Regions from separate parts of the Actinoallomurus sp. CA-142502 genome, predicted to be linked through region 3. Evidence: predicted binding sites of a transcription regulator. Region 3 holds the regulator's gene; each other region holds the start of a gene.

Region 1 (3,270 bases), 3.5 Mb from region 3:
TCATGCTGACCATGGTGTGGTCGGAGCGAACGTCGCGCAGGACGCGCAGCGAGCCGAGGACGCCGACCCGCGGCCGGGCCGCACCCTGGTCTCGGGTGTGACCGGTGAACCGGGTGCGGAACAGGAACAGGGCCAGCGGCAGGTAGAACGCCACGTTGGCGAAGATGCCGGCGGTGGGGCCGAGCCCGAGCAGCAGCGCCGAGCCGACGACCGGGCCGAACAGGACGCCGAGGCTGCGGAAGGTCGCGTTGAGCCGTACCGCGCTGGGCAGTTCGTCGCGGCCGGCGAAGTCGTGCAGCATCAGCTGTTCGGCGGGCGCCCACAGCGAGCCCGCGCACCCGTGCAGCACGAGCAGCAGGCAGGCCTCCCACACGCGCAGCGATCCGGTGAGGAAGAGCACGCCCCAGGCGATGGAGACGAACATGAACAGCGCCTGCGCGCCCTGGATGAGACGGCGGCAGTCGTACCGGTCGGCCCAGGAGCCGAACAGGACCGACAGCAGCAGGAAGGGCACCCAGTGGCTGATGACCTCGAAGCCGGTCAGCGCGGGGGAGTGGAACTTCTGCCACAGCACCCAGTACGTGATGACGTGCTCGATGTTGTCGGCCATCATCGCCAGGCCGGCGCCGAACAGGTACGGGCGGCAGTCGCGGTTTCGCAGGGCCGCGAATCTCGGCACGGCGCGGCCGCCCGCCGGGGAGCCGGTCGCGAGGTCCGGCTCGGGTGGGATGACGGCCGGTCGGCCGGTCCCGGCTTCGGGCATGTGGGTGGGGATGCCGCAGGCGGCGCACATGGGGATACCTCACGCCGATGGTCGGGGGGATGGGTTGCCGCGGCGCCGGGTCGGCGTTTCCCACTTACGGCTCACGGTGACTCGTAAGTCAACGTATCATAGCGAGACATGGTGTCTCGCTACACTCGCGGTGTGGTCCTCAACACCGACCCGGCCGCGCCCGGCGCCCGGATGGGGCGGCCCCGGAGCGAGCGCGCCCGCCGGGCGGTGCTCCACGCCGTCGACGACCTCCTGGTCGACGTCGGCTACGCGGCGATGACGATGAAGGGCATCGCCGAGCGGGCCGGCGTGGGGCGGCAGACGGTGTACCGGTGGTGGTCCACCAAGGCCGAGATCCTCCTGGAGGCGTGCCTCACCGACGCCCGTGAGGAACTCGTCGTCCCGCCGCACGCGGACCCGGCCGGCGACCTGCTCGCCTACCTGACCGCCCTGACCGAGTTCCTCACCACCTCGCCTCCGGGGCTCGCCTACCGGGCGCTGGTCGGCGAGGCGCAGCACGATCCCGCCGTACGCGAGCTGGTCCACGGCGCCGACCTGCTGACCGAGAGCGCCCGCGGCGTCCTCGACCGCGTCCGCCGGAGCGCGCCGGACATGCCGGAGACCGCCCTGAGCGCCGCTCAGCTCGCCGGCCCGGTCGTCACGCGGATCCTCACGACGCCCGCGCCGCTGCCGGAGCCGCTGCTCGAAGCCCACGTCGCGTCGCTCCTGCGCGCCTGGGGACGCTGACCGGGGAGGTCTCCTCTCGGCGGTCGCTCAGGCCTGGCGCAAACGTTCGCTGCGGTCCTGGAGGCGGTCGATCAGCTCCGACGCCTCGGCCTTGGACAGCCCTCCGGGCACCTCCTCTCCCGCCTCGCGGGCGAGAGTTCGCAGGTACGACTCCTGTGGACCGGTCATCGGCTCGTCGCCGGTGGCCCAGTCGCCGGGATCCTTCTCCACGGGTCCGTGGCTCATCGTCATCACTCCTTCGAACTGAGGTTCGAACCCCTACCCCCCTGCGCGGCGGCCCTAACCTCTCGGCGCCTCGAAGGAGGGTGGGGCCAGCACCACCATGGGAGCGGTGGTACACGCACCCCGGTACGGGTGCTGACCGGCTGGGACGCCGAGCCCGCCGTTCCTACGGTTTCAGTCAACCGATCACGGCCTCCGAACCCCGGAGGGGCGGGTGCGCCCCGGCGCCGTACCGAGGAGATATCGATGACCCTGACATCCGACGTCACCGTGGCCCGGAGCGGGTTCGCGCCACTGGTCCAGCAGATCCGCGCCCACGGGCTGCTGGACCGCCGCCGAGGCCGCTACGCGTGGCTGATCGGGCTGGACCTGCTCGCCTATGGCGCGGTCTGGGTCGCGGTCGCGCTGACCGGCGTCTCGTGGTGGCAGGCCGTGCTGGTGCTGCCGGCGGCCTTGTTCACGACACGCCTGTACTTCATCGGGCACGACGCCGGGCACGGGCAGATCGCGGCCACGCGGCGGGCCAACCGGCTGCTGGGCCTCCTCGTCGGGAACCTGGGGCTCGGGCTGAGCTACGGCTGGTGGACCGACAAGCACAACCGGCACCACGCCAACCCCAACCACCAGGACAAGGACCCGGACGTCAGCCCGGGCGTCCTCGTCTGGTCCACGGACCAGGCGGCCGGCCGCCGAGGCGCGTTCACCCGCTGGTTCACCCGCAACCAGGGCCGGCTGTTCGTTCCCCTGCTGCTTCTGGAGGGCATCAACCTCAAGGTGAGCAGCGTCCGGTACATCGTGGGCCGCTGCCGTCGCGGCGACCGGCGCGGGCAGGCGTGGGTCGAGGCGCTGCTGCTGTGCGCGCACTTCGGTGGTTACCTCGGGCTGCTGTTCACCGTGCTGTCGCCGGGCGCGGCGATCGCGTTCGTCCTCGCGCACCAGGCGCTGCTCGGCCTCCACCTCGGCTGCGCGTTCGCCCCGAACCACAAGGGCATGCCGATGCCGGGACCGGGGGAGCGCTGGGACCACCTGCGCAAGCAGGTCCTCACCTCGCGGAACGTCCGCGGGGGCGCGGTGACCGACTGGTTCCTCGGCGGCCTGAACTACCAGATCGAGCACCACCTGTTCCCGAGCATGCCGCGCCCTCACCTGAGGCGCGCGCAGCCGCTCGTCCGCGAGCACTGCCGCCTCGTCGGCCTCCCGTACACCGAGGAGGGGCCCATCGAGTCCTACGTCACGGCGCTCCGCCACCTGCACGCCGTCGGTGGTGGCGCAAAGGCGGCCTGACCAGGGGGGATACCATGTGGGATGGCTTGCGAGTCCGCCCAACGAGGGAGCGTTCGCGATGGGTGTCCTCTGATTCCCGGCGATCGTCCTGGGGACCGTCGGCGTCACGGTCAGGGGGCTCTCCCAACTCCTCGCCATCGGGGCGCTGATCCTCCTGATCGACATCGTCGGCGGCCTCCGGTTCGGCCGCCGGCGTGGTCCCCGCTCCGCGCGCCGACGGCGCGGCCCACACGAGGGAGCGGGGG
Region 2 (3,270 bases), 270 kb from region 3:
CCCACCAGCCAGTCGCGCAACTGTGCGTCATCACTGAGGCTGATCAGCTGGACAAGGCCCCAGTTCTCACGGTGGCTCGGAGCGTCGAGCAGGTGGTCCTGCCAGTCCTCCGCGTACTCACGCAGCGCTTCGATCATCTCGGCGACGGCCTCGTCGAAGGTGGCGCCGTCCGCGGCGACGGGCAGTCCCGGGATGAAGAGGGACCAGCCGCCGGATTCGGGGACCACCTGCGCGTGAGACGGAGTGACCGTCGCGAGGTAGTGGCGCAGCCGCTCGACGTCCACGATGGCGGTCGTGGCGGACTCGCGGCGCACCGTGGCCACCAGGCCTCTCTCAGCCGCGTCCAGGAGCGCCTTCAGATGCGCACGGGCATCCGTATAGCTGTCGAAGTGAACGGCGCCCATGGGCATACCTCCGTCGGAGCGGGCCTTCAGAGTGGCATCCGGCGTCAAGTACATCAAGTACGGCACGTACTTAGCACGCCTCCGGTTACGGGCGTAGCGTCGAGTAGAGGATCTGGTCGTGCCAGCCGCCGGCTCGCCACTGGGCCTGGCGGAGGACGCCCTCCCGTTCGAAGCCCGCCTTCTCCAGCGCTCGCTGTTCGGCGACGTTGCCGCTGTCGGTGAAGGCCTGGATCCGCTGGGCACGGGTGTGGTCGAACAGGTAGGTCACCAGGAGCCGTTGCGCCTCGGTGCCGAGACCCCGGCCCTGGCAGCTCGGCCGCAGGCCGATCGCGACGGTCCAGCACCACGACGTCTCCGGGCGGCCCCACAGGCTCCTGAACCACTCGACCCGGCCCGCGACGGTGTCGTCCTCGCGGACCGTGAGGGTTCCGCCGTCCGGCGCGAGCAGGCCGGTCTCGGCGAACCGGCGCCGCAGGTCGAGGGGGCTGCGGTACCCGAACCACTGGTGGACGCCGGTCCCCTCGGGGCCGGCGAACTCGGCCTCGAAGACGTCGATGTCCTTCTCCTCGACCGGCCGCAACACCACCCGGCTCATGGGCTCTCCCGTTCTGCCTCGACATCGGAACTGGCGAACTCTAACGGGCGATCAGTCCCAGGCGCGGGAGAGCATCCAGGTGTCGCTCGCCTCGTCGTAGCGGAGTTCGTACACGCCGATCTCATGGTCCGGGGTGGCCTCCACCTGCCAGAACTCCCGGGCGGTCGACTCCTCGGACTCCGGGTTGCGGTCGCGCCACCAGTCGCGGGTGGTCACCCAGTGGTCCAGGACGCGCAGCACGGTGTAGAGACGGCCGTGCCAGACGAACCGCGACGGCCGGCCGTCGGTCCGCCAGACCTCGACCGGGTCGCCGTACGCCCGGCTCATCCGGACACCGTCCACGCGTCGCGTCGACGCCGATCGCTGACTCCGGTCACGCGGACCGCCCACCTTCCCGGTCAAAAAGCCGCCGAAAGTGCCCGGGGGAAGACAGGCGTCATCGAACATACGTTCGGCTCAACGTTTTGGGAAGAGGGCGGCGCCCGGCACCGATCGGTGATCCGGCCGCGACGCGCCGTGCGGATCCGGCGCCTCCCGCCGTCAGATCACCCTTTCGGGGCTCCCTTACCCGACAAAAGGATGAGCGACATACCATTGAACAGGTAAAGTGCGATGTCGTGGCAAGAGGTACTCGTACGACAACAGCGCGTAACGCTTATTTTCACGACAATCCGCTTAAATGAGGCAGAGCGGTAGTATCGGGCAAAAACTCCGTCCCCCTCGATCCGATCCCGCGCACGCTTCCGCAGCGATCAGCGACTCCAGGCAGTTGATCCGTCATCCGCCGCCACCGCCCACCGCGGCCCCTCGTTCCGTCCACCGCCCCCGCTCAACCCCTCCGTCCCGGACGGTCGCTCTGGAGGTGCTCGATGTCCGACGCGCAAAGCCCAACCGTCCGCCGACGCCGCCTCGGGATGGAACTCCGCAGGCTGCGTGAGGCCTCCAACCTCATGATCGAGGACGTCGCCAAACACCTCGAGTGCTCGATGTCGCGGGTCAGCCGCATCGAGACCGGCAAGTCCGTCGCCCGGATCCGGGACGTGCGCGACATGCTCGACCTGTACAAGGTCGGCGACGAGGCCCAGCGCGAACAGCTGCTCACCCTCGCCAAGGACGCCCAGCAGCGAGGCTGGTGGACCGAGTACGAATCGGTGCTGTCCGCGGGACTGGACACCTACGTCGGGCTGGAGGCGTCGGCGGCCTCGCTCCGCACGTTCCAGACCCATCTCATCCCCGGGCTCATGCAGACCGAGGAGTACGCCCGCGCGCTGATAAAGGTCGGCCGGCCCACCGAGAGCACCGCCAACATCGACCGCATGATCTCCCTGCGCCAGCGACGGCAGGCCATGCTCGCCGACGACGGAAGCCTGGAGGTCTGGGCCGTGCTCGACGAGGCGGTGCTGCGCCGCCCGATCGGCGGCGTCCCGGTCATGCGCGCCCAGCTCGCCCGGCTGCTCGAGGCCGAGGAGCTCCCCAGTGTCACGATCCAAGTGCTGCCGTTCGCCCGTGGCGCCCATCCCGGGCTCGGCGGCGCGTTCACCATCATCGGCTTCCCCGACCCGACGGATCTGGACGTCGTGTACGTCGATTCGCCCGCGGGGAACATCTTCCTGGAGAAGGACAGAGACGTCCGCCGCCACACCACCTGGTTCGACCATCTACGAGCCGCCGCGCTACCGCCGGACGAGTCGACCGACTTCATCGCCGCGGTCGCGGATGAGCTCAAGAAAACGTCCCCGTACCCACGGGGATGATCGGTTCACCACGAAAGGAGAGCTGGGGGATGGGTTGCGACCCCGATCTCGCGGACATTGGCTGGCGTACGAGCAGCCGCAGCTCGCAGGGGGCGGACTGCGTCGAAGTGAGCGTCCTCGAAATCGTGAGCGAGCACTGACGTAACTGCGCCGGGCGGCCGCGGGAGTCGATCTCCCGCGGCCGTCTCCGGCTCGGGATACGGTCGGACGCGTACCCGAGCGAAGGAGCACGGATGCCACCCTGGTCGGCCGCACCCGCCGGACGCCTCGACGAGCACGTCATCGACAGCGACGCACTGCGCGGCAACCCTCTCGGCGATCCCCACGAGCGCCCGCTGGAGGTGTACGTCCCGCCGGGGTACGACGAGGAGCCGGAGCGGCGTTACCCGTCCGTCTACGTGATCCAGGGGTACACCGGCCAGCTGCCCATGTGGCACAACCGCGCGCCGTGGCGGCCGACCTTTCCCGAGCTGGTCGACCGGCTGTTCGCCAACGGGGAGGCGCCACCCGTCATCGT
Region 3 (3,270 bases):
AAGATGCGGCGCATCTTCAACCCCTTACGGCCGCCCCTCCCGCGCCGTGTCTGGCCGCTCACGGTCTCCGTCATGACCTCCCCCTTCTCAGGCCGAACCGGCCCATTTCAAGGATTACCTCGTACAACACGCGATGGGGCGCCGGTGTTACCGGCCGCGTTCCGCCGCGCGAAGAGTCTCGATTTCCTTCTCGAAGTCGTCGATCGACTCGAACCCCCGGTAGACGGAGGCGAATCGCAGGTACGCGACCTCGTCCAGCTCACGCAGCGGCCCGAGGATGGCCAGCCCCACGTCATGCGAACGCATCTCGGCGTTTCCGGTCGCCCGGATGGCCTCTTCGACGCGTTGCCCGAGCTTGGCCAGCGCGTCCTCCGTCACCGGGCGCCCCTGACAGGCCCGGCGCACCCCAGCGATGATCTTGTCGCGGGAGAACGGCTCGGTGACGCCGCTGCGCTTGGCGACCATCAGGAGTACGGTCTCCTGGGTCGTGAAGCGGCGACCGCACTCGGGGCACGACCGGCGCCGCCGGATCGCCGCGCCGTCTTCGGTGGAGCGGCTGTCGATCACCCTGCTGTCGGGGTTACGGCAGAACGGGCAGTGCACGATCCATCCCCTCCCCCCGGCGGGCGTTACGTCCTCGATTACAGCGACTTCACTGCGTGACCACAACCTGTGGTGAACTACATCCATGTAAGTACTAGATGTAGTGGTCTACCGTACGGCTCTACGAGGGCCTCCGCAACCTCGTCCGCCACATGAGCACGAAGACGCCGACGCCGTCACGGCGGCGTCGGCGTGTCGCGCCGCCGCCCCGCGAGGGCGCGGCGAGCGGCGAGCCCGTCAGCGCGCGGGGATGTAGATCTTCTGGCCCGGATTGACGACCGCGGTGGACAGGGCGTTGAGGTCGATCATGCGCTGGACCGTGACGCGGGGGTCGACCTCCGGCCGGGCGCGTACGGCGATGCCCCACAACGTGTCGCGCGGCCCCACGATCACCGACTCGCGCGCGACCGCCGGCCCCCTCTCGCCGCCGGACGTGGCGCGGGCGCCGTGTCGCGCCCCCGTCCAGTAGCCGGCGAGGAGCGCCAGCGCCACGGCGCAGACCACGACGACCCGGCCGCGCCGGGTGAGCCGGAGAGGTGTGCCGGGATGAGCCCGACGCTCGCCCATGAGCCCTCCCTCGGGAGTGACCAGGCTCACGCGCCCATCGATTCGCTCGCTCATGTCGATCTCCCCTCTGCCGAGTCGAAAGAGATTTCGATCGAACATCTGTACGAGTTGTACCGCGAGAGCCGACGAATTTCCAGGACATCTTCGAACAGGTGTTTGATCATTTAGCGGGAAGGCGCTAACGTCCGTGTACAGGAACGAAATACCGGCGACAGCGCGTCACCGGAGCGCAGTCATCCAGCGGAGACATATATGAGCAAGGTTCGGGAAATGCCCGACGGCCCCCGCGACGAGTCGGGGCTCACGGCACGCCAGCGCAAGGTCCTGGAGGTGATTCGCGACTCCGTCCAGCGCCGCGGTTACCCTCCGTCGATGCGCGAGATCGGCGAGTCGGTCGGGCTGACGAGCACCTCCAGCGTGTCGCACCAACTGCGCGCGCTCCAGCGCAAGGGCTTCCTCCTGCGCGACCCCAACCGCCCGCGCGCCGTCGTGGTCCGCATGCCCGGCTCGGCGGCCGTGGCCACCGAGCCGGAGTCGTACGAGACGACCTCGGGGCAGGAGACGGCGACCCGCCCGGCGCCCGCCTACGTGCCTCTCGTGGGCCGTATCGCGGCCGGTGGCCCGATCCTGGCCGAGGAGGCCGTGGAGGACGTCTTCGCGCTGCCCAAGCAGCTCGTGGGCGAGGGCACGCACTTCCTGCTCAACGTCACCGGTGACTCGATGATCGAGGCCGCGATCGCCGACGGCGACTGGGTGGTCGTCCGCCAGCAGCCGGTGGCCGAGAACGGCGACATCGTCGCCGCCATGATCGACGGCGAGGCCACCGTCAAGACGCTGAAGCGCCGCGACGGCAAGGTCTGGCTGATGCCGCACAACCCGGCGTACGACCCGATCCCGGGCGACGACGCGACGATCCTCGGTCGGGTCGTCGCGGTGCTGCGCAAGATGTGACCGACGCGTCTCTGGACTGTGCGCGGTGAGGGCGCCCCTCGTGGGGTGCCCTCACCGCTTTTCGTGTCGCCTTTGCGGGTGTTCGTCCCGCCCGGGAGGCGGGGTTACGCCGGGACGATGTTGACGATCTTGGGGGCGCGGACGACGACCTTGCGGATGCCGCGGTCGCCGAGGGCGGCCTGGATCTTCTCCGAGGCCAGCGCCAGCCGCTCCAGCTCCGTCTCGCCGATCTCCGGGGAGACCTCCAGCCGGTCGCGGACCTTGCCCGCCACCTGGACCACGCAGGTCACCGACTCCTGGACCAGCAGCGCCGGCTCGGCGGCCGGCCAGCCGGCCTTGGCCACGGACCCGTCCCGGCCCAGGCGCTCCCACATCTCCTCCGCGGTGTAGGGCGCCACCAGCGACAGCATCACCGCCAGCGTCTCGGCCGCCTCGCGCACGGCGGGATCGGCCGGGCCCGCCCCGGAGTCGATCACCCGCCGGGAGGCGGAGGTCAGCTCCATCATGCGAGCCACCGCGACGTTGTAGCGGTGCGCCTCGACCAGCCGGGTGACCTCGTCGATCGTCCGGTGGGTCACCTTGCGCAGCTCGACGTCGCCCGAGGCCGGCCCGGTGCCCGGCGCCGACGTCACGTCGGCGGCGACCCGGTGCGCGCGAGCCAGGAACTTCACCGCGCCGGACGGCGACACGTCGGCCCAGTCGATGTCGTCCTCCGGCGGCCCGGAGAAGATCATCGTCAGGCGTACCGCGTCGACGCCGTACTCGGAGATCTGCTCGCCCAGGTCGACCAGGTTGCCGGTCGTCTTGGACATCGCGGAGCCGTTGAGGATCACCTGGCCCTGGTTGACCAGCCGGGTGAACGGCTCGACGCAGTCCAGCATGCCCATGTCGTACAGCACCTTGGTGAAGAACCGGCTGTACAGCAGGTGCAGGATCGCGTGCTCGACACCGCCGGTGTACTGGTCGACCGGCATCCACCGGCGCGCCTTCTCCACGTCGAACGGGCCGTCGGTGTAGCCCGGCGAGCAGTAGCGCACGAAGTACCACGAGGAGTCGACGAAGGTGTCCATCGTGTCGGTGTCGCGCTTGGCCGCGCCGCCGCACTTGGGGCACGCGACGTTGACCCAGTCGGCGGCGGCCGCCAGCGGC

What was found. The regulator LexA, encoded in region 3, represses DNA repair genes until DNA is damaged. The targets are predictions, from matches to a motif close to TCGAACANNTGTTCGA.
Region 1: the regulator LexA is predicted to act here: its motif matches at 1,758-1,773, upstream of ACQEV1_RS23765 (DUF3072 domain-containing protein).
Region 2: the regulator LexA is predicted to act here: its motif matches at 1,439-1,454, upstream of ACQEV1_RS40925 (DUF6504 family protein).

Annotation. Positions count from the first base shown of each region.
Region 1 covers NZ_JBNJMY010000001.1:4,980,872-4,984,141, forward strand. The annotation lists gene ACQEV1_RS23755 (MFS transporter) at 1-793, opposite strand, end outside; gene ACQEV1_RS23760 (TetR/AcrR family transcriptional regulator) at 902-1,519, shown strand; gene ACQEV1_RS23765 (DUF3072 domain-containing protein) at 1,547-1,744, opposite strand; gene ACQEV1_RS23770 (fatty acid desaturase family protein) at 1,988-3,025, shown strand.
Region 2 covers NZ_JBNJMY010000001.1:8,769,490-8,772,759, forward strand. The annotation lists gene ACQEV1_RS40915 (prevent-host-death protein) at 1-404, opposite strand, end outside; gene ACQEV1_RS40920 (GNAT family N-acetyltransferase) at 490-999, opposite strand; gene ACQEV1_RS40925 (DUF6504 family protein) at 1,051-1,326, opposite strand; gene ACQEV1_RS40930 (helix-turn-helix domain-containing protein) at 1,869-2,753, shown strand; gene ACQEV1_RS40935 (alpha/beta hydrolase) at 2,987-3,270, shown strand, end outside.
Region 3 covers NZ_JBNJMY010000001.1:8,504,006-8,507,275, forward strand. The annotation lists gene ACQEV1_RS39675 (vitamin B12-dependent ribonucleotide reductase) at 1-74, opposite strand, end outside; gene nrdR (transcriptional regulator NrdR) at 148-603, opposite strand; gene ACQEV1_RS39685 (LysM peptidoglycan-binding domain-containing protein) at 841-1,224, opposite strand; gene lexA (transcriptional repressor LexA) at 1,423-2,121, shown strand; gene leuS (leucine--tRNA ligase) at 2,226-3,270, opposite strand, start outside.